Regions from separate parts of the Pectobacterium sp. 1950-15 genome, predicted to be linked through region 3. Evidence: riboswitches for the same ligand, from Rfam matches in the RefSeq annotation. Region 3 holds a riboswitch; each other region holds the start of a gene.

Region 1 (9,978 bases), on a different contig from region 3:
TCTTGTTATTTATAGGTCATGCACTTTTATGTTTAGCTTAATGATGTTCAGCGATATTGTGTTGTGTTTGCTTTTGGGCGTCGGGCTGGGATTTTGTGGGGGAATGTTGGGGATTGGCGGGGGGATTATCGCGATTCCGATTCTGGGCGTACTTTTTGGGATGGATCAGCATCTGGCGCAGGGAACGGCGCTGGTGATGATTACGCCTAACGTCCTGATTGGTTTTCTACGCTATCGCCAGCGTAACCGTATTGATACGCGCATGGCATTGACGATGTGTGCATTCGCGACGGGGTCTGCCTACTTTGCCGCTCACCTTGCCTCATCGATTGATGTACACAACCTACAGCGTGCGTTCGCCACTTTCCTGCTGGTGCTGGCCGCGTACTATATGTGGCAGTGGTATAACAAAAAACGCAGCCAAACGCCGGAGAGGGTTCTGTCGACCAAATATCTGCCGCTGCTTGGTGTAGCGAGCGGGTTTATGTCGGGCATTTTTACCGTTGGCGGCGGTTTGGTGGTGGTTCCCGCGCTGGTCACGCTGTTTGCCTTTGCGCAAACGCAGGCGCAGGGTATGGCGCTGATTCTGGTGGTGCCCGGCGCGCTGGCGGCGCTGCTTTCCTACTCGCAGGCGGGGAACGTTGACTGGAGTATCGGCGTACCATTGGCGTTGGGGGGCATTGTCAGCGTCTCCTGGGGCGTCGCGGTTGCCCATAAACTGCCCGTCGTTTATTTGCGAGGTGCCTTTTGTCTGGTGCTGGTCGGCGTGGGTATCACCATGCTGGTGCTTAAATAATGGCTAAATCAAGAGGTTTTGTCGTGAGGCGGGAAACATGCAGATGAAAAAATGGAGTGCGTGGGTTGGCGTCTGCGCGGTTGCCATTATGGCCGTGCTGTTTACGCTTTCCGGGCTATCTGACTTTGAGTTGGATAACGCCAATGTATCGACACTCCGTTTCTCGTCTGGGCAGAATGTTCTGTCAGGCTCTCTGATTGCGCCGCAAGGCGTTACGTCTCCGCCCGTTGTGCTGATTGTTCATGGCGATGGGGCGCAAGACCGCTTCTCCGATTCCGGCTATCTCCCTTTAATTAATCAGCTGATTGACGCGGGTATTGGCGTTTTTACCTGGGATAAACCCGGCGTTGGAGAAAGTTCAGGTGAGTGGTTGGAGCAATCCATGCAGGATCGTGCTGATGAAGCAGTGGCGGCGCTGAATGCCGTCAGAGCACAACCGGGAATGGATCGGCGCAAAATCGGGTTCCTCGGTTTTTCTCAGGCGGGCTGGGTCATTCCTCCCGCAGCCCGCCAGTCTCAGCCTGCGTTCTCCGTGATTGTGGGCGGCGCGCTCAACTGGAGAGAACAGGGTGCCTATTATACCCGTCAGAAACTGGCGCGTGCTGGCATGGCTGACGCGGAGATTGAGCGGCAGGTCAGCGCCGAATTAGCCGCCAATGATGTCGTTTTCGGTCAGCCTGAGCTTGCCGACCCTTCCCGGCGGCCGGATATCGAGCCGAAACGGTTTGCGTTCATTGCCCGTAACTACCTGGCGGATGCGACGCAGAGCGTTAGCATAATGCCCGGTCCGGTGTTAGCGCTTTGGGGTAGCGACGATCTCAATGTCGATCCGCAGCAGAATGCGAAGCGATATCAGCAGTTCCTGACAGCCCGTTTTGATCAGCAGGCTGTGATAGTGCCGGAAGCGACGCATGGGCTCCTGCGCGCGCAGTTGTTCAATGACCAACTGACGACAGCGTGGCCGCAGTGGAAAAGGGGAGCGTTCATCGTATTGGGCAGGAAAGCCTATGCGCCCGGAGCTATTCAGCAGATGACAGAGTGGATAACGGCTGAGGCTGGCAAGAACGCGTCGCCTGAATGAATGCAGGTAAATAAACCCGGTATTCATCGTTTCGCGTTTAATTCCTATTTATTCCTTTAAATAGCGTGGCATTAAGCCTAAAGTTTTCAGCGCTTTCTCCGTTGATAGGTAGGAAGTGATGCGGTTAGCGTGATGATTTATTCGCTTCCTGACCGCTGCTGGAACGGCCCGAGCGAAGCAGGGTCGACGTCCCCTCTTAAGCCCAATCTGAATAAGGCGTGATGTATGAGTCTCGTGAGCTATCTAGGAAAGCAAACTCTCGGTGTACTGGCGGGTTATAAGCAGGATGGCGTGGTCATCCATATTTGCGGCGTCTATCCCAATGCGGATAACAGCCTGCGCGTTTTTTTCCCACACGGGCATGAGTTTGCCGTTGGCGATCTGGCAACGATCCATCTTGATAACCGCTCCGGGGTTGATGAATTTGATGCCAATATTCAGGTTTATCGTGCTTCTTACAAAGGCCGCGTTGTCGTCAGCGACGGAGATTGGGTGGTGCTGGAGCCGAGAGAGTGTCAGCTCCTGCACGGTTTCACGCCAGTGCTGGATATCCGCGAGCCGGGCTACCAGTTTCCACAAGACAACCGTCCGTCAACGCCAGTACCGCTAACGCCGATGGTCGATTTTCCACCGACGGAAAAGCAGGATTTCACCAATAAGGTCGGCGTACTCATTACCATGGCTGCCGAACAGCCGCATACCACGGTGCTGGCGTTCCTGTCATCGGTGGATAACGATATCTTCCTGATCACGTTCCCCGAAACCTTTAAATCTCAGCTGCTCAAACGCAATCCACACTGCTTTTTTGCGATGGATGAGCGCAGCCATTATACCTTTGAGCGGGCGATTGAATGGAACTACACCCTTATTGAAGGGGAAGCGTTTATTATCGCGCGTGACAATCCGCTCTATGAAAAAGTGCGCCATGAATTCGTCACCAAGAACCCGTGGGAAATCGCCTTTTTCACGCGTCCTGATGTCGAGGTTTACCATATTAAAAGTAAACAACTGGTGTGCCCCGGTAATACGCAGACGCTTAGCTAAAATATAAAAAATAAAACGGGATAACACTGCGTTATCCCGTTTTATATCGGTAAAACGCGGCTTACATTGACAGGTCGATCACCATACGGCCGGTAATTTTCCCGCCTTTCATTTCAGCGAAAATAGCGTTGATATCTTTCAACGGACGGCGTGTCACTTTCGGTTTCACTTTCCCTTCGGCCGCAAACTGGAACGATTCTTTCAGATCTTCACGCGTGCCGACCAGCGATCCCACGACCTGAATGCCATCCAGCACCAGACGTGGAATATTCAGATCCATAGATTCCGGCGGCAGGCCGACGGCGACAATACGCCCGCCTGCGCGAACCGCATCGACCGCGGAGTTAAAGGCCGCATACGCAACGGCAGTGACTACGCTAATAAATAATATTGAACGTCCTCCCTATAATTGTTATATTTTGATGCTCAATCAGGAGGGTTGTGTCATCATACCCTATTAAAATTAGAGTATAAATCTAAAATGGAAAAAATAAGGCTTGATCAACTAACAGGTCTTCGATATTTCGCTGCTTTGTTAGTTTTTTTGTCTCATTTAAGCTGGGGTGGTTCTAGCTTATATCTCGTAAGAATTTTTGAATCTGGCTATGTAGGTGTTTCTTTTTTCTTCTTGTTATCAGGATTTGTTCTTTCATATTCTTATAAGCAAAAAATTCTAGATCGTTCATTAAGTTTCATTAAATACGCTTTACTGAGATTGGCAAGGCTTTCACCATTACATTTTTTGACTGCCTTACCATTTTTTTTATACGCGCTTTATAAATTGGATTTGAGCTTCTTTAAGTTAGTGTTGAATCTATTTTATCTACAAAGTTGGGTGCCAAACTCAACCTACTACTTTTCATTTAATGCTCCATCTTGGTCTCTGTCGAACGAGATGTTTTTTTATATTTGCTTCTTCCCGCTAATTTTTATTAGGATAAAAACTCTTCTTAAAATTTTCATCTTGCTTTTTGCACTAATTTTCTTTAGTGCTTCACTGGTTGAGCTTCTATACTCTGAGAAAATTTTTTTCGGCGGTAGTACACTTGCCCACTGGCTTTTTTATATTTTCCCTGGCTTTAGACTGCTAGAGTTTATTGCGGGTATGTTACTTTTTAAGCTTTGGGAGAGTGGTTTTCGCTTGCCTGGTTGGGTGATTTTGCCTTCGTACGTTTTGCTTCTTGTATCAATGTATTTCGCCAAAGAAGTGCCTGAACCATTTCGAATGTCACTTTTTTTCTTACCGGTTATTATTTTGTTTTTTTATGCTCATTTAACAGAGTCAGGGCTTGTTGTTCGCTTCTTTTCCACAAAAATTATGGTTTTACTGGGCAATGCCTCATTTGCTTTTTACCTGATTCACCAGCCTTTAATTATTGTTCTTAAGAGAATTGTCGTTAAGTTTGAATTGTCTAATTTCTCTTTCTTTGTTTTTTCCTGTATTGTTATTAGCGTTCTATCCATTGCGATCTATGTCCTTTATGAACGGAGGGCGGAGTCCTATCTTAAACTGTCGATAAAAGAAAAAGTAAACTAAGAAAGCCTTACATAACGTGTTACTAAGTTAATTGGCTCAACCTCTGTTCAGGGGGGGCTTTATCATGCCGGAATTCTGTTTCTGAATGGAGCAGGATTTCGGGGCTGGGGCACGCGTCCTTGCGGCCGTGTATTGGTATGGGGCGACGTCGGGCTATAGGGCTTTTTCTTTTGGCTCCAGAGCCCATTCCACTTTGCCTTTACCGGTGTTTTTGGCCTGGTAAAGTGCGACATCCACGCGTTTCATAAAGTGTTCGGTGGGTTCCCGCGGCTGTTTTTTGCCGGCCCCAATACTGACTGAAAGGTGGTGCATATTCTTGATAATGATTTTGTTCGCATTTTTGAGTACTTCTCTTGCCAGTTTCTCTGCCCGTTCCTGCGTTCCGGCATACAGAATAATCGCGAACTCTTCGCCACCGATTCGGGTTGCGACCACCTCACTGTTATCGAAACGGGAAAGTATATGACCAAATTTGCTTAATACTTCGTCGCCTTTCGTATGCCCATATTTATCATTAATAACTTTGAAATTGTCGATGTCGATAATAAATAAATAGGGTGTTTTCGCTTCGAGCTTTTTTAATTCGTTAATAAAAAACCGGCGATTAGGAAGCTGTGTGAGTTCATCGCTGAATGACTGTATTCTGGCTTCGACATACTTATTATTGATTTGCTGTATCAGGGTATAGACACCAAACCCGACGCCAAACATACCAATAATTCTCAGCATATCCTCAACATAATACCCAACCAGCTTGGGCTGATAGATAAACTCATCCATGAAGTCAAACGTGGCTGAGCATATCCAGACGTGTAGTCCGAGGCGAATGGATAAAGCGGAAGTATGGTTCAGTGATATTTTACTGGTACAGGACAGGATAAAAAAAAGAAAAACCAGCGCAATCGAGTCAGTATAAGAGCCTGGGTTATTATGCAACTGCTCCTGAAAGTCGCGGTGTTTGAAGAATAAAAGGTTGAATATAATGATCGACGCAGACAATAGCAGGGCGAGCCTTACAGACGAGGAGGCTTTCTTATTTCTATCAATAAAATCGTGGTCATACTCTTTAAAAGGCATTGCGGATCTCCTCTTGCATCACCTTTCAATCCTATCATGAAACCCATCGAATACATTGAGTCGCGTGGTGCCAAGCGGTATACCCCAGAGAACGACGTTGGCTGAGCTGATCTGCAAAAAGCAGACGCCCGATTGCTCAGGCGTCTTGACCGATTAAAAATCCGCTTTCAGTACAACGCGGTAGCGGGCTTTACCGTCGCGTACGTGCTGGATAGCATCGTTGATTTTCGACATCGGGAACAGTTCCGTCTGCGGCTTCACGTTGGCGCGCGCGGCGAGCTTCATCAGAGAACGCAGCTCATGCGGTGAACCGGTAGAAGAGCCGGAAACGCTGCGGTCACCCGCAATAAGCGTGAAGGCTGGAACACTGAACGGCTTCATTACCGCGCCGACGGTATGGAATTTCCCGTTATAGGCGAGTGCGTTGAAGTAGGGCTGCCATTCCAGATCGACGCTCACGGTGTTGATGATGAGATCGAACTGGCCTGCCAGTGCGGTCAGCGCCTGCGGATCGCGGCTGTTGACGACTTTATCGGCACCCATCGCCCGCACTTCCTGCTCTTTAGCCGGGTTTGAGCTGAATGCTGTGACTTCACAGCCCATCGCGTGCAGAAGCTTAATCGCGATGTGTCCCAGACCGCCGATACCGATCACGCCGACGCGGCTGGTTGCGGTGATATGGTGCATTAGCAGCGGTTTGAAAACGGTGATGCCGCCGCACAGCAACGGACCCGCAGATTCGATATCAATGGAATCAGGAAGCGGGATCGCCCACTGCCAGTTCGCGCGGATCTTATTGGCAAAACCGCCTTTATTCAGGATCGTCGGCACGCTGCCTTGCTGACAGTTAGTTTGGCTGCCGCTGATACAGGCATCGCAGTGCCCACAGCTGCGTGCCGTCCAGCCAATACCGACACGCTGACCAACTTTTAAGCCTTTGTTCTTCGCCGCGTCGCCCAGCGCGTGCACACGGCCAATCACTTCATGCCCGGCAACCAGCGGATAGCTCGATATGCCCCATTCGTTATCGATCATCGAGAGATCGGAATGGCACACGCCGCAGTAATCAACCACGACTTCGACATCTTCCGCCTGCAATTCACCCGCATCAAACTCATACAACTCCAGCTCAGCGCCTGCTTCCGGTGCGGCATAACTTTTTATCATCGTCATCACAATCTCCTCAGTATGGGTTTGATTAACCAGTCTAAAGGGTTATGGCGTTTTTCTCTATGTCACAACGTGCCTGTGGTTTTTCATTTTGTGTCAGGTGGAGAGGGGGCGGGCAGCGCTTGATTTACGTTATGCACTTACTTATGCTGCAAAGCGTAGTAAATGACTCGGGGTGCCCTTCTTTGTGAAGGCTGAGAAATACCCGTACCACCTGATCTGGATAATGCCAGCGTAGGGAAGTCACGGTATGCCCACCGGTTGCCGCCTTCTTCCACGCCGGTTGGGAGACTTATGAACACGCGACCCACCGACTTTTCTGCCGCTCAGGCAGCAACCTCACTGACCCAATTCCGTTCCGCCTCGCCGCTGGTGCACTGTTTGACCAACGACGTGGTGCAATCTTTTACGGCTAACGTGCTGCTGGCGCTGAATGCGTCGCCTGCGATGGTGGTCGATCCCGAAGAAGCCGCACAGTTCAGCGCGGTAGCCGATGCGCTGCTGATTAATGTCGGGACACTGGAGCGTTCGCGCGCCGAGGCGATGCGGGTGGCAGTCAACAGCGCGCATCAAGCGGGGACGCCGTGGGTACTCGATCCGGTTGCGGTCGGTGGTTTGACCTTTCGTACTGCATTCTGTCGTGAATTGTTAGCACGGAAACCCGCGGCGATTCGCGGCAATGCGTCTGAAATTATGGCGTTTGCTGGCTTAGCCGCACAGGGGCGCGGTGTGGATAGCGCCGATGATTCGCTGGCGGCGCTCCCTGCTGCACGCGAGCTGGCGCGACAAGTGGGGACGATTGTTGCGGTGACCGGTGCGGTGGATTATGTCACGGACGGTGAGCGAGATATCGCGATAACCGGTGGCGATAGCATGATGACGCGCGTGGTCGGTACGGGATGTGCGCTGTCGGCGGTCGTCGCGGGCTTCTGTTCTCTGGAGGGGGATCGCGTATCCCACGTGGCGGCAGCGTGCTATGTCATGGCGCTGGCAGGGCAGCAGGCGGCTTCGGTCTCGCAAGGTACGGGCAGTTTTATCCCCAACTTTCTCGATCGGCTTTATACCTTGCGCGCGGAGGATCTGGCATGAAACGTATTAATGCGTTGACGATTGCGGGCACCGATCCGAGCGGTGGTGCGGGGATTCAGGCGGATTTAAAAGCCTTTTCCGCGCTGGGCGCTTACGGCACGTCGGTTATTACCGCGCTGGTGGCGCAAAATACGCGCGGCGTACAGTCCGTCTACCGAATTGAGCCGGATTTTGTCGCGGCGCAGCTGGATTCCGTGTTGAGCGATGTCCGTATCGATAGCGCCAAGATTGGGATGCTGGCACAGACCGAGATTGTCGACACCGTTGCCGAACGCCTGCGTCACTACGCGGTGCCTTTCATTGTGCTGGACACCGTAATGCTGGCGAAAAGCGGCGATCCGCTGCTCGCACCCGAGGCAGTGGAATCGATCCGCCGTGAGCTGCTGCCGCTGGTGTCCCTGACTACGCCCAACTTGCCCGAGGCTGCGGCGCTGTTGAATACGTCACTGGCCACCAACGAACGGGAAATGCGTGAACAGGGGGAAGCGCTGCTGGCGATGGGCTGTCAGGCGGTGCTGATGAAAGGCGGCCATCTGAGTGAAGCGGAGAGCCCGGACTGGCTGTTCAGCCGTCAGGCCGAACCACTGCGTTTTAGCTCCCCGCGCGTGAATACCCGCCATACGCACGGCACCGGCTGCACGTTATCTGCCGCACTGGCGGCGCTGCGACCGCGCCACGATAGCTGGGGGGAGACGGTCAAGGCCGCGAAGGACTATTTACAGCAGGCGTTACAGCAGGCCGACACGCTGGAGGTCGGACATGGCATTGGCCCCGTTCATCACTTCCACCGCTGGTGGTAAAACCATAAGTAAATTGACTTGTACTTTGCGTGACATATTTGCCAGTAATTTCAAACTAAATTAAGCGCATTTCGGCGTGACAGGGCGGGGGCATCCGGTTACTTTGCTGTGAAATCTTGGCGTTAATATGAAATAGGGTGTGGGGATAACATATGGCAGGTTCTGCTCGCAGTGCGATGGCTGCCAAGGCACTTCAGACGATACTCAATATCGGCCTGCTGGTGCTGGCGACTATTCTGGTGATTTTTTTAGTCAAGGAAACGTTCCATCTGGCGAAGGTGCTGTTGATCTCCAACGAGAAAGATTCCTCCTATCAGCTGATAGAAGGCATTGTGATCTATTTCCTGTATTTTGAGTTCATTGCGCTGATCGTGAAGTATTTCCAGTCAGGCTATCACTTCCCGCTGCGCTATTTTATCTACATCGGCATTACGGCCATCATTCGCCTGATTATCGTCGATCACAAAAGCCCGTCGGATACGCTGGTGTATTCCGCGGCGATCCTGCTGCTGGTAGTGACGCTGTACCTGGCAAACAGTAATCGCCTGAAACGGGAATAAGAGAAACATAAATAGTCGAAACGCACCGCTATTCCAGCAGCGAGCACTGAGGCGGTAGCCGGCAGTGAATCGCGGCGGGAAGCACCTCGATGCGGAAGCGTTTGGCGGTGAGCGGCTCGCCATCCAGATTAAACGTCATATCGTCTGGCGCGGTAATCTCCAGCCAGGGTAGGGTAGCGGAAATCATGTTCTGGTTTTCGCTGCCGGTAAACCAGGCCTGAAGCATATTGGGCAGCAGCTCCGTTGCCGATAGCACGCTCAATTCCAGTTGCCCATCGTTAATCAGCGCTTCTGGGCAAAGTTCCTGTCCGCCGCCAGCCTGACGACCGTTCCCCACCGCGATGACCAGCGTATCGCCTTCCCAGTGAAAATCCGGCCCGCGAATCTCACAGCGCTCGGCTTGCAGCATGTCCATGCGAAAGAGCGCGTGCAGCACGTAAGAAGCACTTCCCAGCGCGGCCTTCATCTTGGCCGGTGTCTCGGTGGTAATACGCGTGGCGAAGCCGCCCGTCGCCATGTTAATGAAATAGTGGCTGTCGTTCACTTTGGCGACATCAATGGCGGTGGCGCGGCCTTTGATCGCCAGCGTCAGCGCGTTGTGCATCTCCATCGGAATCTGACAGCTGGTGGCGAAATCGTTGGCCGTACCCAACGGTACAATCCCCAGACACGGACGTACCGCTTCCGGCTGCACCGCTAAAGCGGCGGCGACTTCATTGACGGTGCCGTCGCCGCCTGCGGCGATGACGTTATCCGCGTTGAGCTGGATCGCCTCTTCCACATAGCGTTTAGCATCGCCATATTCCCACGTCACGCGGACATGC
Region 2 (9,978 bases), on a different contig from region 3:
CGCCACTTTATCGCCTACGCGGCGGCGTGCGTCAGCAATATCGCTCGTCCAGTCCAGCCCCAGCGCGTCACAGCCAGTTTCTGCCATCGCCTCCAGCCACTGGCCTCCGCCTTTGGTAAAGAGCGTCACCGGCACGCGACGGCCTTCGTTCTCACGTTGTAAACCATCAACAATCTTATGCATGTACCGCAGGGAGAATTCTTTGTAGTCACGTCCGCTCAGCGCGCCGCCCCAGGTATCGAAGACCATGACCGCCTGCGCGCCAGCGCGAATTTGCGCGTTGAGATAAAGAATGACGCTATCCGCCAGCTTATCCAGCAGCAGGTGTAACGTTTTAGGCTCAGCGAACATCATTTTCTTGATGACGGTAAACGCTTTGCTGCTACCGCCTTCAACCATATAGGTCGCCAGCGTCCACGGGCTGCCCGAGAAACCAATCAACGGCACTTCCCCGGCGAGATTTTTACGGATCGTCCGCACCGCGTTCATCACATAACCGAGTTCCTGCTCAGGATCGGGAATCGGCAGGTTAACCACATCGGCATGAGACGTGATGGGAGAGTGAAAGCGTGGGCCTTCCCCTGCTTCAAAATAGAGCCCTAAGCCCATGGCATCAGGGATGGTCAGGATATCGGAGAACAGGATTGCCGCATCCAGCGCATAGCGCCGTAAAGGTTGTAACGTGACTTCGCAAGCCAGTTCTGCGTTTTTACACAGCGACATAAAATCACCCGCCTGCGTGCGCGTTGCCTTATATTCCGGCAAATAGCGCCCCGCCTGACGCATCATCCACACCGGGGTGACATCAACGGGTTGGCGCAATAACGCTCGCAAGTAGCGATCGTTTTTCAGATCAGTCATGTTTTTTTCCTTTCAACCTCACGGCGGTTCGACACCGGATAGATGTGATGAAACGGATGCGTTATAAAACGAACGCTTTATAAAACGAATACGCTATGACGCGGGTACGTTGTGTACGCGAGTCATTCATGGCGCAAATAGTACCACGTCAGCCTTCGTTCTCGTGATAAGCGCGACACAACACCACCGTATCTTCGATAAGCCGACGCGCCACAGTGCCCGGCGGGGGCAACTGCGGGAGTTGGTCAAAGCGGAACCAGCCCGCGTCACGCAGCTCTTTCGGGTCGTGCTTGATTTCTCCCCCCGCATACTCAGCCATAAACGCCATCATCAACGAATGCGGGAAGGGCCAAGGCTGCGAACTCACGTAGCGCAGGTTTTTTATCTGGATTTGGCTCTCTTCCATCACCTCGCGCACAACCGTCTGTTCCAGCGTTTCGCCCACCTCTACAAACCCAGCCAGCACGGTGTACATATTCCCGCGATGCCGGTTGTGCTGCGCCAGCAAAATTTCCTCGCCACGGCGAATCGCGACGATGATGCAGGGCGCAATCTGCGGATAATAGCGCTCTTTGCAGTGGTGACATAAGCACGCCAGTTCCGTTTTACTCCGCACCATTTCATGACCGCAGTAACCGCAAAAACGATGAGAACGATAGAACTCAGCCAGCTGTACGCCTCGCCCCGCCAGTTGGAATAAGCCCACGTCCTGATCGAGCAGTTGGCGAACCGATGCCATATCGGAATCCCGGCCCTGACACACCAGCCAGACAGGCTGTTCTTGCCATTCGCCGATTTGGCGAGCCGTTTTCCCCTGCAAAGACCATTTCGTCGCCGTTCCACACGGTAATTCTCCCTGGGGTAGCCAGATTTGTACCGCATCGCTAACCACCCACCAGCCGGTCTCATCACCTTTTAGCGTCTGTTCCATATCTTTTTATTGCTCCACTGCCACTTCACTGGCATTTTACATTCAGAGTGATTACATAAGTTTTATAACTGGGATTTCAGTTATTTCTTACCGTTCACGGAGTCAACAATGCTAAACCAGCTACAAAGTCTGACTGAATACGTTGGTGGCAATAATGCGTTAATCGACCAATGGCTACAAGCGCGTAAGCAGCTTCTGGTGGCTTACTATCATCTGGTTGGCATCAAGCCGAACAAGGAAGCGCTTTCTCTTCTGGATGAAGAAGCATTGGATAATTTTTGCCAGAATCTGGTGGATTACCTTTCTACTGGCCACTTTCATTTATACGAAAAGATGCTGCATGAAGCAGCGACACACAGCGAACAACTATTAGCGCTTTCCACCCAGCTCGATTTCGCCCTGCAAAGCAACACGCAGCAAATCATGACGTTTTACGATAACCATCTGGCGACGGCCATCGACCATGATAACTGCCTCAAATTCCAGCAGGCACTCTCCAGCGTCGGCGAAGCTCTGGAAGAGCGTTTTACGTTAGAAGACAACATGATCCGTCTGGTTTACGACAACTAGCGGTCATTTAACGTTATTTAAGAACATCGCCACACGCTGTACAGGCAAAAGCGGCACGCTTTGACATCCGCGTTTTGTCGACATACAGTGTAGGGGTTTTATTGGCCCGTTTAAGAAACGGGCATATCTTGTCGGAGTGCCTAGCGTGCTCGTGTTTTGTTTTACGAAATCAATCGTTTTACAAAACTTATGAGCGCACAGGCTGAGACCGTTAATTCGGGATCCGCGGAACCTGATCGGGTTAATACCTGCGAAGGGAACAAGAGTAATGCACCTCATTGAGCCCAAGGCTGCGTATTCCTACATACCTGCTCTGATGCCCAATATCATTATTACTCCCTCCGGGCTCCAGACAAGCAATCTTCCCTTTACGTCTTACAGGAACTTGCTATGTCTACAGAACCATTGTCTATAAAAACAGTGTCGTCAAAATCGGGTCGCCGTGAACAGCGTGCCGCCGCCCAGCAGTTTATTGAAACCTTACAGGGTACCGCCTTTCCCAATTCCAAACGCATTTACCTTGCGGGCTCACGTGATGACATCCACGTGCCAATGCGAGAAATTCAGCTTAGCCCGACGTTACTCGGCGGCAGTAAAGACAATCCCCAATACGAACCCAATGAACCGATCCCAGTTTATGATACGTCAGGGCCTTATGGCGACCCCGCCGCCCAACCCGATGTCCGCGTTGGGTTAGCGAAGCTGCGCGCCAACTGGATTGCCGAACGTCACGACACCGAGGCGCTATCCGGCGTCAGTTCCGATTTCACCCAGCAGCGTCTGGCTGATGCCGGTCTGGATCATCTGCGCTTCGAGCACTTGCCACGACCTTTACGTGCCAAAGCAGGCAAACGCGTTACCCAGCTCCACTATGCGCGGCAGGGCATCGTTACCCCGGAAATGGAATTTATCGCCATTCGCGAAAATATGGGGCGCGAGCGCATTCGCACTGACGTGTTGCGCCAGCAGCATCCGGGCCAGAGTTTCGGCGCTCTCCTGCCGGAGAACATCACGCCGGAATTTGTCCGTCAGGAAGTGGCCGCCGGGCGCGCCATTATTCCTTCCAACATCAACCACCCGGAATCAGAGCCGATGATCATCGGACGCAATTTTCTGGTGAAGGTTAACGCCAATATCGGTAACTCGGCTGTGACGTCCTCCATCGAAGAAGAGGTGGAAAAGCTGGTCTGGTCTACCCGCTGGGGCGCGGATACGGTGATGGATCTCTCAACCGGCCGCTATATTCATGAAACCCGCGAGTGGATTCTGCGCAACAGCCCCGTGCCAATCGGGACTGTGCCGATCTATCAGGCGCTAGAGAAAGTGAACGGCGTGGCGGAAAACCTGAACTGGGAAATGTTCCGCGACACGCTGCTGGAGCAGGCGGAACAGGGCGTGGACTATTTCACCATCCACGCCGGCGTGCTGCTGCGCTACGTGCCGATGACCGCCAAACGCCTGACCGGCATCGTTTCGCGCGGCGGTTCCATCATGGCGAAGTGGTGCCTGTCGCATCACAAAGAGAGCTTCCTGTACGAGCACTTCCGTGAAATCTGTGAAATCTGTGCCGCTTACGATGTCGCGCTGTCGCTGGGTGATGGCTTACGCCCCGGCTCCATTCAGGATGCTAACGACGAAGCCCAGTTTGCCGAGCTGCATACACTGGGCGAGCTGACCAAAATCGCCTGGGAATACGACGTACAGGTGATGATCGAAGGCCCCGGTCACGTTCCGATGCAGATGATCCGCCGCAACATGACCGAAGAACTGGAGCACTGCCATGAAGCCCCGTTCTATACGCTCGGCCCGCTAACCACCGATATCGCACCGGGTTACGATCACTTCACCTCCGGCATCGGCGCGGCCATGATCGGCTGGTTCGGCTGCGCGATGCTCTGTTATGTGACACCAAAAGAACATCTCGGCTTACCGAACAAAGAAGACGTTAAGCAGGGGCTGATTACCTACAAGATCGCCGCCCACGCCGCCGATTTGGCGAAAGGCCATCCCGGCGCGCAGATCCGTGATAACGCTATGTCGAAAGCGCGTTTCGAATTCCGTTGGGAAGACCAGTTTAATCTGGCACTCGATCCCCAAACGGCCCGCGCCTACCACGATGAAACGCTGCCGCAGGAATCCGGTAAAGTCGCCCACTTCTGCTCTATGTGCGGCCCCAAATTCTGCTCGATGAAAATCTCACAGGAAGTACGCGATTACGCCGCGAAACAGGAAGCAGAAGCCAAACCGATTGAAGTGGGTATGGCGCAGATGTCGCAAGAATTCCGCTCGCGCGGCAGCGAGCTTTATCACAGCGCCACCAGCCTGCAAACTGAGGAGAGCAAATGACGGATTCGACGCCCTTTGCCCCAACGCCTCAGCGGCTGGGGCTTTATCCCGTCGTCGATAGCGTGGAATGGATCGAACGACTACTCGGCGTCGGGGTGAAAACGATCCAGTTGAGGATCAAAGATCGGTCAGATGAACAAGCCGAAGCCGAGGTGATCCAGGCGATCGCCTTGGGTCGTCGCTATCAGGCACAGCTCTTCATCAACGACTATTGGAAATTAGCCGTAAAACATCAGGCGTACGGCGTACATCTGGGTCAGGAAGATCTGGATACCGCCGATCTGGCCGTGATTAAACAAGCAGGTCTGCGCTTAGGCATCTCCACGCACGACGATCGTGAGCTGGCGCGCGCGGTGGCGATCAGCCCGTCCTACATCGCGCTGGGGCATATTTTCCCAACCCAAACCAAAGACATGCCATCAGCGCCGCAGGGGCTGGCCGAATTGACGCGCCACATCATCGATCTGCAAGGCCGTTTTCCCACCGTGGCGATTGGCGGCATCAGCATCGACAAAGTGCCTTCGGTGCTAAAAACGGGCGTCGGCAGCATTGCCGTCGTCAGCGCCATTACGCAGGCACCGGACTGGCGTCAGGCAACGGCAACGTTGCTCAGGATGATTGAAGGGCGGGAGGCATAACATGGCAACGCATCACCACTCTACGCCAGCCGGACTGAGCGATAGCGAGTTCATGCGCTACAGCCGTCAACTCATGCTGGAAGATATTGGCCTGGACGGTCAGGATAAGCTTAAAGCCGCCAGCGTTCTGCTGGTCGGACTGGGTGGGCTGGGCGCACCCGCGTCGCTCTATCTGGCTGCCGCAGGGATCGGCACGCTGCTGCTTGCCGACGATGACGCACTGCATATCAGCAACCTGCAACGTCAGATTCTGTATCGCACCAGCGATACCGACAAGCCCAAAGCCGTGCTGGCCCAGCGTCAGCTACAGGCGTTAAACCCGAACTCAGAAGCGATTGCGATTACTGAGAGGCTCAGCGATGGCGCATTACACCGCGACGTTAGCCGCGTCGATCTAGTGCTGGATTGCAGCGACAACATGGTCACTCGCCACGCGGTTAACGCCGCCTGCTTTCGCGCAGGCAAGCCACTCATCAGCGGAAGCGCCGTCGGTTTCAGCGGGCAGCTCGCAGTCTTCACGCCGCCTTATCACTCTGGCTGCTACGCCTGCCTGTACCCTGATACGACCGAACCACAACGCAACTGCCGTACCGCAGGCGTGCTGGGTCCAGTGGTCGGCGTGATTGGCACACTTCAGGCGCTGGAAGCAATAAAGCTGCTGGCCGGTATGCCGTCTGCGCTGGATGGCAAGCTGAGAATGTTCAATGGCAAACAGCAGAGCTGGAACACGCTCCAGCTCACGCGCGCGCCCCACTGCCCGGTATGCGGGGGAGCAGCATGAGAATCACGCTGAATGATGAGCCCTTTGAATTCCCAGAGGCCATCACGGTTGAAGCGCTGCTAAGCCAGATAAACCGGCTACAGCCCGGCACGGCGCTGGCTATCAATCAGACCATTATCCCGCACACCACCTGGTCACAGCATCAGGTTCAGGACGGTGATGATATTTTGCTTTTTCAGGCAATCGCGGGAGGATGACATGCTGCACATTGCCGATACGACATTAACTTCACGGCTGCTGACTGGCACCGGAAAATTCGCCACGCCAGAACTGATGCTGGCGGCACTCGAGGCTTCCGGTTCGCAGTTGGTTACCATGGCGATGAAACGCGTTGACCTGAACGGCGGCAATGACGCCATTCTCGCCCCGCTACGCCAGCTCGGCATTAAGCTGCTGCCGAATACGTCAGGAGCCAAAACCGCAGACGAAGCCATTTTTGCGGCCCGACTGGCGCGTGAAGCGCTGGGCACTCGCTGGCTGAAACTGGAAATTCATCCTGATGTGAAATACCTGCTGCCCGACCCTATTGAAACCCTGAAGGCTGCTGAAAAGCTGGTAAAAGAAGGATTCACGGTACTGCCTTACTGCGGGGCCGACCCGGTACTGTGCAAACGGCTGGAAGAAGTCGGCTGCGCGGCAGTGATGCCGCTGGGCGCACCAATCGGCTCCAATCAGGGGCTACAAACGCGTGATTTTCTCCGCATCATCATCGAACAGGCGCGCGTTCCGGTGATTGTCGATGCGGGTATTGGCGCACCCAGCCAGGCGGCCGACGCGCTGGAAATGGGAGCCGATGCCGTTCTGGTCAACACGGCCATCGCCGTTGCTCGCGATCCCGTCGCGATGGCGCACGCATTTCGGCTGGCGGTCGATGCCGGCGATCTTGCTCATCAGGCCGGTCTGGGAAGTAAGCAGTTGGTCGCCAGCGCCACCAGCCCGCTCACCGGTTTTCTTCATCGGCAAACAGAAGGGACAAAGCGATGAACGTCGATTTCCAAACCGTCTGGGAACAGCTCGACTGGGATGACCTGACGCTGCGCATCAACGGTAAAACCGCACAGGATGTTGAACGGGCGCTCACTGCGCCACACTTGACGCGTGACGATTTTATGGCGCTCCTTTCACCTGCCGCCAGCACCTATCTGGAACCGCTGGCGCAACGGGCGCAACAGCTTACCCGCCAGCGTTTCGGCAATACGGTAAGCTTCTATGTCCCGCTGTACCTGTCCAACCTGTGCTCCAACGACTGTACCTACTGCGGCTTTTCGATGAGTAACCACATCAAGCGAAAAACGCTGGATGAAGCAGAGATCCTGCGTGAATGCGCCGCTATCAAGGAACTGGGGTTTGAACACCTGTTGCTCGTGACTGGCGAACACCAGCGTAAAGTAGGCATGGATTATTTTCGTCGCGTTTTTCCACTGATCCGACCGCTCTTCAGTTCGCTGATGATTGAAGTTCAGCCCTTGTCGCAGGACGAGTACGCCGAATTAAAAGCACTGGGTCTGGATGGCGTGATGGTCTATCAGGAAACCTATCATCCGGCGACCTACCAGTTGCACCATCTAAAAGGACAAAAGCAGGATTTCCACTGGCGACTCGCCACGCCGGATCGACTGGGTCGTGCGGGGATCGACAAGATCGGGCTGGGTGCCTTAATCGGCCTGTCCAATAGCTGGCGCACCGACTGCTACATGGTGGCGGAACACCTGCTGCACCTGCAACAACGCTACTGGCAGAGCCGGTATTCTATTTCGTTCCCGCGCCTGCGTCCCTGCGCGGGCGGCATTGAACCGGCATCGATTATGGATGAAGCGCAGCTCATGCAGGTGATTTGCGCATTCCGCTTGCTGTCACCGGATATTGAATTATCGCTGTCCACACGCGAATCACCGTTCTTTCGCGATCATGCCATTCCTATCGCAATTAACAACGTCAGCGCCTTCTCCAAAACCCAGCCGGGTGGTTACGCCGATGACCACCCTGAACTGGAACAGTTTTCACCCCATGACTCGCGGCGTCCTGAAGACGTGGCGCAGGCCATCGTTCGAGCAGGTCTCCAGCCCGTATGGAAAGACTGGGACGGTTATTTAGGCAGATAGCCACTCAGCAGATAAGACAGCGATACGCCTGATTTGGGATGCGGCTCGCAAGCCAAAATGAGAATTACACGGAAGACAACATTCTCAGGATAGCGCCGCGCAGCATGACATTCGGCCTATCGCCACAGTCTGTGACGAAGAATACAGTAGCGTCGTTGGCAGGCCTGAGCATTACGGAGCTTGCTGGCCGGAGCCGTTTGCCACTCATCGGTTCTGCACATCAACCCGCCGATACGGGGCTTATCCTTACCCGTATCGGCCCTTCCCTAACACTCTCAGGGGCGCTCTAGTCAGGAGGCGTATGCATCATCTTCGCAACCTCATTACCCACGATACGCAGCCCTTCCCTCATCTCTTCCGTGAAGCGATTGGCATAGTTGAGTCGAATACAATTGCGGTATTTCCCTGAGGCAGAGAAGAGCGACCCTGCGGCGATCTGTATGCCTGATTTTCTGACCTCACGGGTAAGTTTGAGCGAATCAAAATATTCGGGCAGTTCAATCCACATCAGGAACCCTCCCTGCGGACGACTCACACAAATATTGGACGGAAAATACTCACGCACCCAGCAGGTAAACGTACTCAGATTGGCTTTGTACTGGGCGCGCATACGGCGCAGATGGGGCTGATAGTGTCCCTGACGAATAAACTCCGCCACAGCTAGCTGCGGTTGCACCACCGTTGATCCCGTACTGATGTATTTTGTATGGATGACCCGTTCCAGATAGCGCCCTGGGGCAATCCAGCCAACGCGTAAACCGGGCGCTAGGCTCTTTGAAAACGAGCTACACAGCAGCACGCGTCCATCCTCATCAAACGACTTTATCGCACGAGGACGCGGATATTCATAGGCCAACTCCCCGTAGGCATCATCTTCAATAATCGCGATATCAAAATGCTGCGCCAACGTCACCAGCGATTTCTTGCGGGCGTCTGGCATGATGAAGCCAAGCGGGTTATTACAGCTCGGTACCAGCAGGACGGCTTTGATCGGCCATTGATCCAGCGCCAGCCTCAGCGCCTCGAGGCTGATCCCCGTGACTGAGTCAGTTGGGATCTCGATCGCTTTGATATCCAGCCCACGAAGGATCTGCATCGTGCCCGGAAAAGCCGGTGACTCAACGGCTACGATATCACCAGGCTGACAAACGGCGCGAACGGCAACAAAGAGAGCCTCCTGACATCCGGTCGTGACCACAATATCATCTCGAGTGAGCTGGCAGCCGCAGTCGACGGTAAGGCGGGCAATCTGGTCGAGCAGCTCTGGCATACCATAAATACTGTCATATTGTAAGACACGGGAATCCTGATATTGGCAGAGGCGGGCCATCTCTTTCCACAGGGGTTTGATGGTCGGCTGGCTCACATCCGGCATTCCGCTACCAAACTTCAGTATGTTCGTTTCCAGACGCACGTTCACCAGCTCCAGTACCGATTCCCATTGCGTGATCTCAACCGGACGCTGAGCAGGACGCGTTAGCGCGGGTACAGGCGGCGTGGCCTTACGCGGCGTGACAAAATATCCCGAACGCGGCTGCGGCATAATCAATTGCCGGGTTTCCAGCAGATGGTAGGCCTGCTGTACGGTACTGATGCTTACACCATGCTCTGTACTCAGCGCCCGTACCGAAGGCAGGCGCTCTCCACTTTGGTACAACCCTTGTTCGATCCGCTGTTCTAACAGCCCGGCAAGGTGTTGATAACGCGTCATCAGTATCGTCCCCTATTAAGATATCCAACCGCAACCGG
Region 3 (9,978 bases):
CAGCGACGGCAAACTGTATCTTAAGGCAAAAGGCACATCGCCAAAAGACAGTGCGCCGCTGACGATGATCCCCGGCGATCAGGCTTACCAAATTGAGGTTACGGCGAATTTCGCTCCTGGCGCGCAGGCTGGCCTACTGCTGTTCTACAACGCGAAGCTGTATGTCGGGCTGTCGTTTAATCAGGATGGTACTGTCATGCACCGCTATGGGCTGGAAAGGGCGGAGAAGAAACTGCCGCACATTACAGGCAATGAGGTGCAGATTCTGATGAGAAACGATCGCCATATCGTGACGTTTTACACTCGAACGTCGGATCAGGAACCGTGGAAGAAATACCCGGTGCAGATGGAAGTATCCGGCTACCATCACAATGTCGCGTATGACTTCCTCAGCTTGCGGCCCGCCTTGTATGCGTCGGGTGAGGGAGACGTGACGTTCAGCAACCTGCGCTATCAGGCGTTGCCTTAACGTTTTAATCCGAGGACGGGCGTGAAATTCCCAGGATGGCGGCCGCATCGGCGCTGCCATCCTGTAGCGCCTGAGTCGGCCCGTCATAATAAATCTGTCCGTCCACGATCAGCACCGTACGTTTTGCGATCCGCATGGCATCATCCAGATTGTGGGACACCATCAACAGCGTGAACTCACGCTCCTGACACACGCTCTCAACCAGATCGAGCATCTCCTGACGCAGCGCTGGATCGAGCGCTGAGAACGGTTCATCCAGCAGCAGAATGGGCTGGTGCCGTACCAGACAGCGTGCCAATGCCGCGCGTTGGCGCTGCCCGCCGGAAACCTGTGATGGCAGACGATCCAGAAGATCCGCCAGACCGACCCGATCGGCGATCTGCCGTAACGTTTCATGCTGTGCGGCACTGAGGCGCAGGCCGGGATGGAGCCCCAGCGCGATGTTCTGCCCAATCGTCAGGTGAGGAAACAGATTATTTTCCTGAAACAGAATCGAAACTGGCCGCTTAGCGGGAGGCGTCTCGCGGTGAGGTTCACCGTTAAGCCGTAGTTCGCCGCTGTCAGCCATCAGGAAACCGGCAATCAGATTCAGCAGCGTACTTTTCCCTGCGCCGCTGGGGCCAAGGATGGCGATGCGCTCGCCCGGTTTGACGTGAAAATCAAAACGCATGGGCAAGTGCTGATAGAAGTAGGTCAATTTCTCAAGCGCGATCATGACGGCCTGCCAGTTTCTCAATCAGGGTAAATAATATAAAGCACAGCAGCATCAACAGCAGTGCCGTGACCGCACCGTCGGCGCTGCGATAGGAACCAATTTGCTGGTACAGGTAGAACGGCAGCGTGCGGAACTGCTCATTACCAAACAGCGCGATGACGCCAAAATCACCGAGCGACAGCACGCAGGCAAAGGCTAATGCTTGTGCTAACGGCTGCTTCAGTGCAGCCAGCTCGATCAGCTTCAGCCGCTGCCAGCCGCGAATATCCAGTGATGCGCAGAGTCGGTTGTAGCGCTCGGCAACGTCCAGCATCGGGTTCTCCAGCACTTTGATCGCATACGGAATTGCCATCAGTGCGTTGGTGAACACCACCAGCGCGTAGGGGGATTGTGGCAAGCCAATGCTGTTATTCAACAGCAGGAAAAAGCCGGTTGCCAGCACAATGCCGGGCATGGCAAGGATGAGCATCCCGCTCAGATTCATCAACTGCCCATAGAGCGGCTTCTGGCGTAGCTTGAGCTCGCGGCTGCTCCAGAGCAGCATCATGGTCAGCACCAGACACAGAAGCCCAGCGCCTAAGGCAATACGCAGCGAGGTAAACAGCGTTTGCCAGAGCACGGGCTGTTGCAGCACGGTAATCAGAGAGCGGTTCACGCCATCCACCACCACGGCCAGCAAGGGGGGGACGACCAGCAGCAGCAGCGCGCTAATTAACAGACTATCGGTGAGGCGGCTTAAAGCGCTGTCCTGCGGGTTGCGCCAAGTGAGCTGCTGTGTGCTGCCGACGGGCAGAATACGCCCCAGCCGCTGACTTAACAGCACCAAACCGAGACAGCAAACCATCTGAATTAACGCCAGCAGCGCCGCGCGACCCGGATCGTAATCAAAGCTTAATGCCTGATAGATAGCCAGCTCAATCGTGGTCGCCTGCGGGCCGCCGCCCAGCGACAGCACCGTCGCAAAGCTGGCAAAGCAGAGCATAAAAATCAGCGCGCCAGTCGGTAAAATTTGTCGGCGCAGGGCGGGCCATTCCAGCAGGCGGAAATGTTGCCAGCTGTTCATGCCCAGATTCGCAGCCAGTTGGCGTTGCTCGGTAGCAATCCCCTCCAGCGACTGCAACAGCAATCGGGTTGCCAGCGGCAGATTGAAGAACACATGCGCCAGCAGGATGCCCTGCAATCCATAGGGTGAAAACGTGTATTTCAGGCCAAACCCGCTCAGGGCAGAGGCTAGCCAGCCCTGACGTCCATACACGCTGAGCAGGCCAAAGACGGCAACCAGCACGGGCAGCACCAGCGTCATCGCGCACAGGCGCAGCAGCCAACGGTGGCCGGGAAAACGCCGTCGATACAGCGCTCTGGCGAGAAAAATGGCCGGAACGGTAGAAAACAGCGCAGAGAGAAAGGCTTGCCAGAAGGTGAACCGAATAACATGCCAGAGATAGCTGTCATGCCATAGCGTGCGCCACTGGCTGTCGGGCGCCTGTAACCAGAGTGCACCGAAAGCCAGTGCGGCAACGGAAATTAACAGCGTTGTGGCCAGTAGCCCCGGCCACAGACGTCCGCCGATTAGTGGCTGACGGCGCGTTGCCATGCCTGAATCCACTGCGTCCTTTGGTCAGCGACTTCCTGCGCGCTGAACTGCATGGCTTTTTCTGGCACCGCGAGCGTGGCGAAGCCCGCAGGCAGGTCAGTTTTAACGGCTGGGTACATCCAGTTCGTAGTGGGGATTGCCTGCTGGAAGGTTGGGCTCAGGATGAACTGCATAAAACGTTTTGCCAGTTCGGGATTTTTGCTGGAAGCCAACTGCCCGGCGATTTCAATTTGCAGATAGTGCCCTTCGCTGAAAGTCGCGGCTGCGTAGTTGTCTTTCTTCTCTTCAATGATGTGGTAGGCCGGTGACGTGGTGTAGCTTAGCACCAGATCGGCTTCCCCTTTCAGGAACAGACCATAGGCTTCGCTCCAGCCTTTGGTGACGGTAACGGTTTTCTTCGCCAGTTTCTGCCAGGCTTGCGGCGCCTCATCGCCGTACACTTTCTGCATCCACAGCAGCAGACCTAGTCCCGGCGTGCTGGTACGTGGATCCTGATAGATCACTTTCCACGGTTCGTTGCTCTCCACCAGCTCATGCAGGCTTTTCGGCGGGTTCTTCAGCGTGTTTTTGTTATACACAAACGCGAAATAGCCGTAGTCGTAAGGGACGAACGTCTTATTGTTCCAGCCGCCTGGCACCATGACGGCGCTGGTGTTCTGATTGTGCGGCGCAAACAGACCGGTTTGCTCCGCTGCCTGCAACAGGTTGTTGTCCAGCCCCAGAATGATATCCGCTTTGCTGTTCTTGCCTTCCATTCGCAGGCGATTCAACAGCGAGGCACCATCTTCCAGCGCGACGAAGTTCAGCTCGCACTCGCACTCTTTTTCAAATGCGGTCTTGATGACAGGGCCAGGGCCCCACTCGGAAGCGAATGAATCATAGGTATAAACGGTAAGCGCAGGCTTGGCGAATGCCGAAGCAGAGATCAGTAACAGGCAAGGCAGGCTGATTTTCAGCACGGTGGCTGAACGCGGTAGTAATTGATTTAACACTTTGCACTCCTGAGAATCATAGGGTGGCAAAGGACTTTGAGGCAGCAATAAGCCGCACTCTCAAATCCCTTCGCCGGTATTAACCGGATCAGGTTCGACGGGTATTTTCTCAGCGAAAAATCTTCCGCACCCCGTTGAGAACGGCACATTGTAAAGGGTTAAGCCGCGCAGCGAAAGGCTATCAGCGTTCCGGCGGCGCGAACCAGGCAGATTTAAAATCAAACCAGCCCAGCATATTCATCCTGACGCCACGCATACTGCGCTGTCCCTGAAGTTGCAGCCAGTGGTGCAGCAGAGGGTGCAGTTGACCGCTGGCGATCAGTTTTTCACACCACTCTGCCATCGGTAGCGTCTGGTTACGCCACTGTTGCGCGTCCGCGTGCAGATCGTCATTCAGACAGTGCTGCGCCAGCGGGAGTTCGTAGAGCATCGCGAACAGGGAGAATTCGATCGGTAGGTAACAATTCAGGCTACCAAACCAGATATCGCTGTCGGCATTGCCCTGATACCAGTCTTCGTAGCTGACCGTCTGAATATGCAACGTGACGCCATGTTGTGCCAGCAGCGTGCGCATAATCTCACTTAATATCCGGTATTCAGGGTGGGCCTGATAGAACGTGAGCGTGACGTCCGTCAGCCCTTTCGGAATGGATTGCGGGACATCGGGGTGGTGATGGTGCCAGCGCGGCAGCAGGCTGTAGGCGGGCGACCAGTCACGCTGGTTGCTGGTATTGGCGTGGTTGAGTAGCGAAATGGGGTTAAATATCTGCCTGAGCCATCGCTGAGCTTCCGGCCGTGATGCTAACGGCGAACGCTTGTCGAACAGCAGGAAATAGCCGCCTTCTTCCATCCGGCTTTCCAACTGTTCGTGACGAGAATTGTCAGACTGGAGTTGGATAGAGACCGGCATTTCTTCCGGCTCGTCGGGCAGGACCCAGATATTGACCTCATCAATCAGCGCCCGATAGCCAAAATAGTCATCGAAGGCGCGAATTTTCAACTGATTACTGTTATTGCGCACCACGGCATAAGGGCCGGTACCAATTGGGTGCTGGGCAAAATCGGGTAGCGTTTGCCACTCTTGCGGCAAAATCATGGCGTGCACGCTGCCTAATAACCACGGTAGCCAGTTATCCGGGCTGTTTAGCCGAATATCAATCACGAAGGGCATTGGCGAGGTGACGCTTTCAATATGAGAAAAAAGCGGGAGCGGAATAAGACGAGAGAGTGACGTGGTGATGTCGTCCATTGTGAGCTCTCGTCCATGATGAAAACGGATAGCCGGGCGCAGATAGAAGCGCCAGTGCAGAGAGGAGACCCTTTGCCAGTGATGAGCCAGGTCGGGTTCAACTTCCCCATTTTCCTCATTTATATTGGTAAGACCGCTAAAAATTTGCCGCGCAATATGCATTTCCGAACGGCGCAGCGCCGAACCGGGTTGCAGGTTGCGTAATGGGCGGTAATAGAGAATCCGCAGAATATGTTTTCCCTGCCGGAAACTCCGTCCAAGATGGGCAAGTAACATCTGGCGTACCGCTTCTTTATCACCGACCAACTGCACCAGTTGCTCAATGCGATCCTGTTCCAGCAGATCCTCGGCACGCTGCTGCTGTAGCGCTAATCCGGTATACACAAACGATAGCTGCGAGCGTTTTCCCCTGCCAGCTTCAGCCTGCCAGACGAGCCAGCCTTCCTGCTGCATCGCGTTCAGCAGTGAGCGGATATGGCGGCGGGAACAATTCAACACTCCGGTTAGCTCTTGCAGCGTGGTGTCGGTAGTTTGCCCCTGAAAGTGCTGCCATAGGCGGATGAACTGTTGTTGCAATCGAGGGGAAGACATAAAAGAGGAACTCCCTGCGCTAAAGTCATCAATTTATCTTTCCCTATATTACGTCGATACTTTCCAACAAGGAAAGAGAGGAGGTGGCTTATGGCGATTTCCCGTTTGTATCGGTTCTATCAAACCTACTTATCGACCTGTAAAGCGACGTGGTTTCGGTGGATGTCTACCCAACAGCGCATCGCATTATTGCAGCAGGCGACGCAGTGGCACCTGAAAGACATGTCTGATGAAGAGTACCGTCATTGGCTCTAGGTGGTGCGAAACAATTTATTCTGAGTAAAACAATGTATTCTGAGTAATGGTGATATTTCACCAGCCAGCGAGTTTTCTCGCTGGCTTTTTTTATGGTGTTTACCTGCTGTCATGCATTGGGTTATCGCAGATAGTTTGTATGGCAAGGGGATATCAGTGGTGCTAGTCACGTAATGATTTGTTCACGTAATGGCTTGCCTTCGCTGAGCAGCGCACAATAGCGTGCCAATTCATCCCGCTGGCGGGCATTTCGTATCTGTAAGGCCAGATTAATCGTGGCAAGCTCCCGGGCGTTATCGGCTAACGCAAAAGAAAACGGCAGAACAAGACAGGAGAGAGAGCATGCCCGTAGAGAAAGGCATCGGGCATGCTGATGGCGGGCTATTCCACCGGTTTTAGGCGGGCGACAAAGTGGCGCAGTACGGGAGGCTCATAGGTGAAGGTTAGCCCTTGAATATCGCTGGCGCGGGCTTTCAATGCGATGAGGGCGTCTGCAATGTAGTCCATGTGGTCGTTGGTGTAGACCCGACGAGGGATGGTGAGGCGCAGCAGCTCAAGCGGTGACGCTTTCTGTTGCCCGGTGTCTGGATCGCGCCCCAGCAGAAGCGAACCGATTTCAACGCTGCGGATGCCAGCTTCCAGATACAGCGCATTGTTAAGTGCCTGCGCAGGGAATTGCTCGGGTGGAATATGAGGCAATAGCCGTGCGGCATCAACAAAGACAGCGTGTCCTCCAACCGGGTACTGAATCGGAATTCCACCGGCTTTCAGGCGTTCTCCGAGATAGGCGACCTGTCCAATACGATAGGCCAGATAGTCTTCGTCCATCCCTTCTTCCAGCCCGATGGCGAGCGCCTCCATATCTCGTCCAGCCAGTCCGCCATAGGTGACGAAACCTTCCATCGGAACGCAGCGAATGCGCACCTCGTTAAACAGGTCCTCGTCGCTGCGGAAACAGCACAGCCCCCCAATATTCACCATTGGGTCTTTCTTCGCGGACATCGTCAGCATGTCGCCGTATTCATACATTTCATGCACGATGGCTTTAATGGACTTATCCGCATAGCCCGCTTCGCGCTGCTTGATAAACCAGGCGTTTTCGCAGAAACGTGCCGAATCAATCACCACAGGGATCTGATGCTGTTGTGCAATACGGTAAACGTCGCGCATGTTGCTCATCGAGACGGGCTGCCCGCCCGAGCTGTTGCAGGTTACCGTGGTGATAATGGCGACGACATTCTCCGCGCCGTGCTGTGATATCACGCTTTGTAACTGGTCCAGATCGAAATCGCCTTTCCAGTCATAGGCCGTGTTCGTATCAAAGGCTTTTGGTGTGACGACGTTAATGGCCCGAGCGCCATTTAGCTCGACGTGCGCAGCGGTGGTATCGAAGTGGAAGTTGGAAATGAAGACCGGCTTTTTCGCGCCGCCAGCACGCTGTTTCTTGGCTATCAGACACGGAAATAAAATCTGCTCGGCGCCGCGTCCTTGGTGGGTGGGAATCGTAAACGGATAGCCCAGCAAGGTTTCGACTTTTTCACATAGATGATAGTAATTGCGTGACCCCGCGTAGGCTTCATCGCCCATCATTAAACCAGCCCACTGGCGGTCACTCATCGCGCCGGTGCCAGAATCAGTCAACAGGTCGATGTAGACGTCTTCGCTACGCAGCAGGAAAGGGTTGTACCCCGCCTCTGTCAGCGCTTTTTCACGTTCCGCCTGGGTTGTCATGCGGATATTTTCTACCATTTTAATGCGGAACGGTTCAGGAATGCGTTTCATGCCATAGATCTCCAGAAAAAAGAATTCCGTCGCGACACGTTATGTGACGCCGAAATAAGGAATGCAGGAACAGGAAATGATCAGCGTGGCGCTGATTCAGGCATGAGGCGGACGAGGGAAATCATTGGTGAGGCGATGGTCGATGTTAAACCAGGCCCGGCAATCGCCAGAGATGCTTAAACGGTAACGCTGAATAATGCGTGCCATAGGCTCCTCTCACTCATTGAATCGCTAACGTTCAGCATAGTATGTCGGCGGAAAAATACCGTGATCAACACGACAACCCGGCCTGTGACTTTTATCAGTGTGTGAGAGCCTCGTTAGCCCCGTGCGTGGCGTGGTGTTTTTATATTCCGAGTGTACGAATAATAAACTAGTCAGTAATGTTGAATATCAGAGGGTGTTTGATTTCAGGAAAATAGAATGAATTCACTTATCACTTTTTACTTCTATAATTAATATTACTGTAATAATAGTGACTAGGATAATTCACTAACATTATGTGATAGTTTATTTTTTGAATGATTTTTAGTTGAAATGATTATCGTTGAAATGACGTTTTTTCGTGATGACGATCTTATAGATAAAATTATTTTTTAGAGGCCACTATTTTTCTTCTTGTATTTAACGCAGATTGTCACAATCTTTAAATATTATGTAACATGCGGCGGAATGTTATTTTTCCCCTGCTTGCCTGCAATTTACTTCACAGCAATTTTTTGAATAACCCGATGGATGTAAAAATGAGCGATGTCCCTTACCAGTCAATAGCGATTTACGAAAAACCAGAACCCCAGCATTCCGCTTCCGGGGTGCATAACATCAAACTAACGCCACTCTTTGTCGTTGTTTTTTCTGGTGTTCTATTACTTTTTGCTTTGGCGATATCCACATCATCGTATTTTCTTAAGCAGGCTGAGCTGTCGTTAAATGACTCTACGCTGGAATTGAATGTGCGAATGGAGTTAGTGGATAGTGCGAATCACATGCGTGCAGCGCGTATGAATTTGCTCCATGCCGTGAATCATTTACGCAATGGTCTTACTGATAACTATAACGCCAGTATGAAAGCCGCAGAAGAGCGCCTGTCGCTGTCTCAGCAAATGTTTAATGGGTATCAAAATAGATCGGCTCGTTCTGATGTTGAGCTCGCTCGTGATAATGAATTAAAAGCGCGTTATAGCGATTATGTTGAGCGCGGAATCAAACCCATGTTTGATATCGCAAAGAAGGGCAATGTTGAAGAGCTCAATGCGTTTGAGTCGACGGTGATGTCTAAATTAGATGATGACTATGATGTGCCGTTGAAAGCGTCTTATCTTTATCGGGTTGAGATGGCAAAAAATATTAATGTGACGGCAGAAAGGAATTCCACCCTGGGATATACGCTCATGACGGGTGCTTTTATTTTAGCCATCGTATTAACGGGCATGACGTTCTTATTAATTCGTCGGGTCATTATTAACCCAGTACAGTATTGGGTGTCACGCATACAGGCGATTGCGCATGGGGACTTAACGCGCGCGAGTGTGGATGTGGGAAGAAATGAAATCGGTATTCTGGGGAACAATATCCAGCAAATGCAGGATTCACTCTCCGAAACGGTTGGTTCGGTACGCGACAGTGCAGAGTCTATTCACAGCAGTTCGACGAAAATTGCCGTCGGTAATACGGATTTGTCTGCACGAACGGAACAGCAGGCTGCCGCGCTGGCGGAAACAGCGGCCAGTATGGAGCAGCTTACGGCTGCGGTGAAGCAGAATACCGATAACGCACACCATGCCAGCGAGGTGGCGACGGAGACCTCCGCCAAAGCGGTGAACGGCGGCAACATTGTGGAACAGGTTGTAGGATCGATGGCGGACATTGCCAGAAGTTCAGACAAAATTTCTGAGATTATCGCGCTCATTAACGGGATTGCATTCCAGACCAATATTCTGGCACTGAATGCGGCGGTTGAAGCTGCCCGAGCGGGTGAACAGGGCAAAGGCTTCGCGGTAGTCGCAGGAGAAGTGCGTAATCTGGCGCAGCGCTCGGCTAACGCCGCAACGGAAATTGCCGCGCTGATTAAAGAATCCGAAACCAGAGTGACGGAAGGAACGACGCTGGCATCCGAAGCGGGTAAAGCGATGGCCGAGATCGTCTCTGAAATTAATAATGTTACCAGGATTATCAATGAGATCGCGCTGGCGTCTGATGAACAAAGCAGCGGTATCAATCAGGTGTCGTTAGCGATATCAGAAATGGATCGGGTCACGCAACAGAACGCAACGCTGGTGCTGGAGGCGTCCTCGTCAGCCTCCTCGCTGGAGCAGCAGGCTGAACGGTTGA

Evidence for each region. A riboswitch is a leader RNA that binds a small molecule or an ion and turns the genes downstream of it on or off. The one in region 3 is predicted to bind thiamine pyrophosphate.
Region 1: linked by a shared signal. The riboswitch ahead of thiM (hydroxyethylthiazole kinase) and the one ahead of thiB (thiamine ABC transporter substrate binding subunit) in region 3 are both predicted to bind thiamine pyrophosphate.
Region 2: linked by a shared signal. The riboswitch ahead of thiC (phosphomethylpyrimidine synthase ThiC) and the one ahead of thiB (thiamine ABC transporter substrate binding subunit) in region 3 are both predicted to bind thiamine pyrophosphate.

The regions. Positions count from the first base shown of each region.
Region 1 is NZ_JBBBQR010000020.1:4,380-14,357, forward strand. It holds gene WCT94_RS18230 (sulfite exporter TauE/SafE family protein) at 29-796, shown strand; gene WCT94_RS18235 (alpha/beta hydrolase family protein) at 840-1,877, shown strand; gene WCT94_RS18240 (hypothetical protein) at 2,103-2,921, shown strand; partial or broken gene WCT94_RS18245 (zinc-binding dehydrogenase) at 2,983-3,300, opposite strand; gene WCT94_RS18250 (acyltransferase family protein) at 3,403-4,458, shown strand; gene WCT94_RS18255 (GGDEF domain-containing protein) at 4,612-5,535, opposite strand; gene ahr (NADPH-dependent aldehyde reductase Ahr) at 5,689-6,708, opposite strand; TPP riboswitch at 6,867-6,963, shown strand; gene thiM (hydroxyethylthiazole kinase) at 7,000-7,794, shown strand; gene thiD (bifunctional hydroxymethylpyrimidine kinase/phosphomethylpyrimidine kinase) at 7,791-8,594, shown strand; gene psiE (phosphate-starvation-inducible protein PsiE) at 8,747-9,154, shown strand; gene yegS (lipid kinase YegS) at 9,183-9,978, opposite strand, start outside.
Region 2 is NZ_JBBBQR010000027.1:6,157-16,134, forward strand. It holds gene hemE (uroporphyrinogen decarboxylase) at 1-861, opposite strand, end outside; gene nudC (NAD(+) diphosphatase) at 1,010-1,792, opposite strand; gene rsd (sigma D regulator) at 1,901-2,362, shown strand; TPP riboswitch at 2,485-2,638, shown strand; gene thiC (phosphomethylpyrimidine synthase ThiC) at 2,753-4,708, shown strand; gene thiE (thiamine phosphate synthase) at 4,705-5,346, shown strand; gene WCT94_RS20105 (HesA/MoeB/ThiF family protein) at 5,348-6,127, shown strand; gene thiS (sulfur carrier protein ThiS) at 6,124-6,324, shown strand; gene WCT94_RS20115 (thiazole synthase) at 6,326-7,111, shown strand; gene thiH (2-iminoacetate synthase ThiH) at 7,108-8,229, shown strand; gene WCT94_RS20125 (aminotransferase-like domain-containing protein) at 8,516-9,940, opposite strand.
Region 3 is NZ_JBBBQR010000010.1:181,625-191,602, forward strand. It holds gene WCT94_RS13360 (family 43 glycosylhydrolase) at 1-469, shown strand, start outside; gene thiQ (thiamine ABC transporter ATP-binding protein ThiQ) at 474-1,184, opposite strand; gene thiP (thiamine/thiamine pyrophosphate ABC transporter permease ThiP) at 1,171-2,778, opposite strand; gene thiB (thiamine ABC transporter substrate binding subunit) at 2,754-3,737, opposite strand; TPP riboswitch at 3,818-3,914, opposite strand; gene sgrR (HTH-type transcriptional regulator SgrR) at 3,952-5,610, opposite strand; gene sgrT (glucose uptake inhibitor SgrT) at 5,701-5,865, shown strand; gene tnaA (tryptophanase) at 6,247-7,647, opposite strand; gene tnaC (tryptophanase leader peptide) at 7,744-7,854, opposite strand; gene WCT94_RS13400 (methyl-accepting chemotaxis protein) at 8,391-9,978, shown strand, end outside.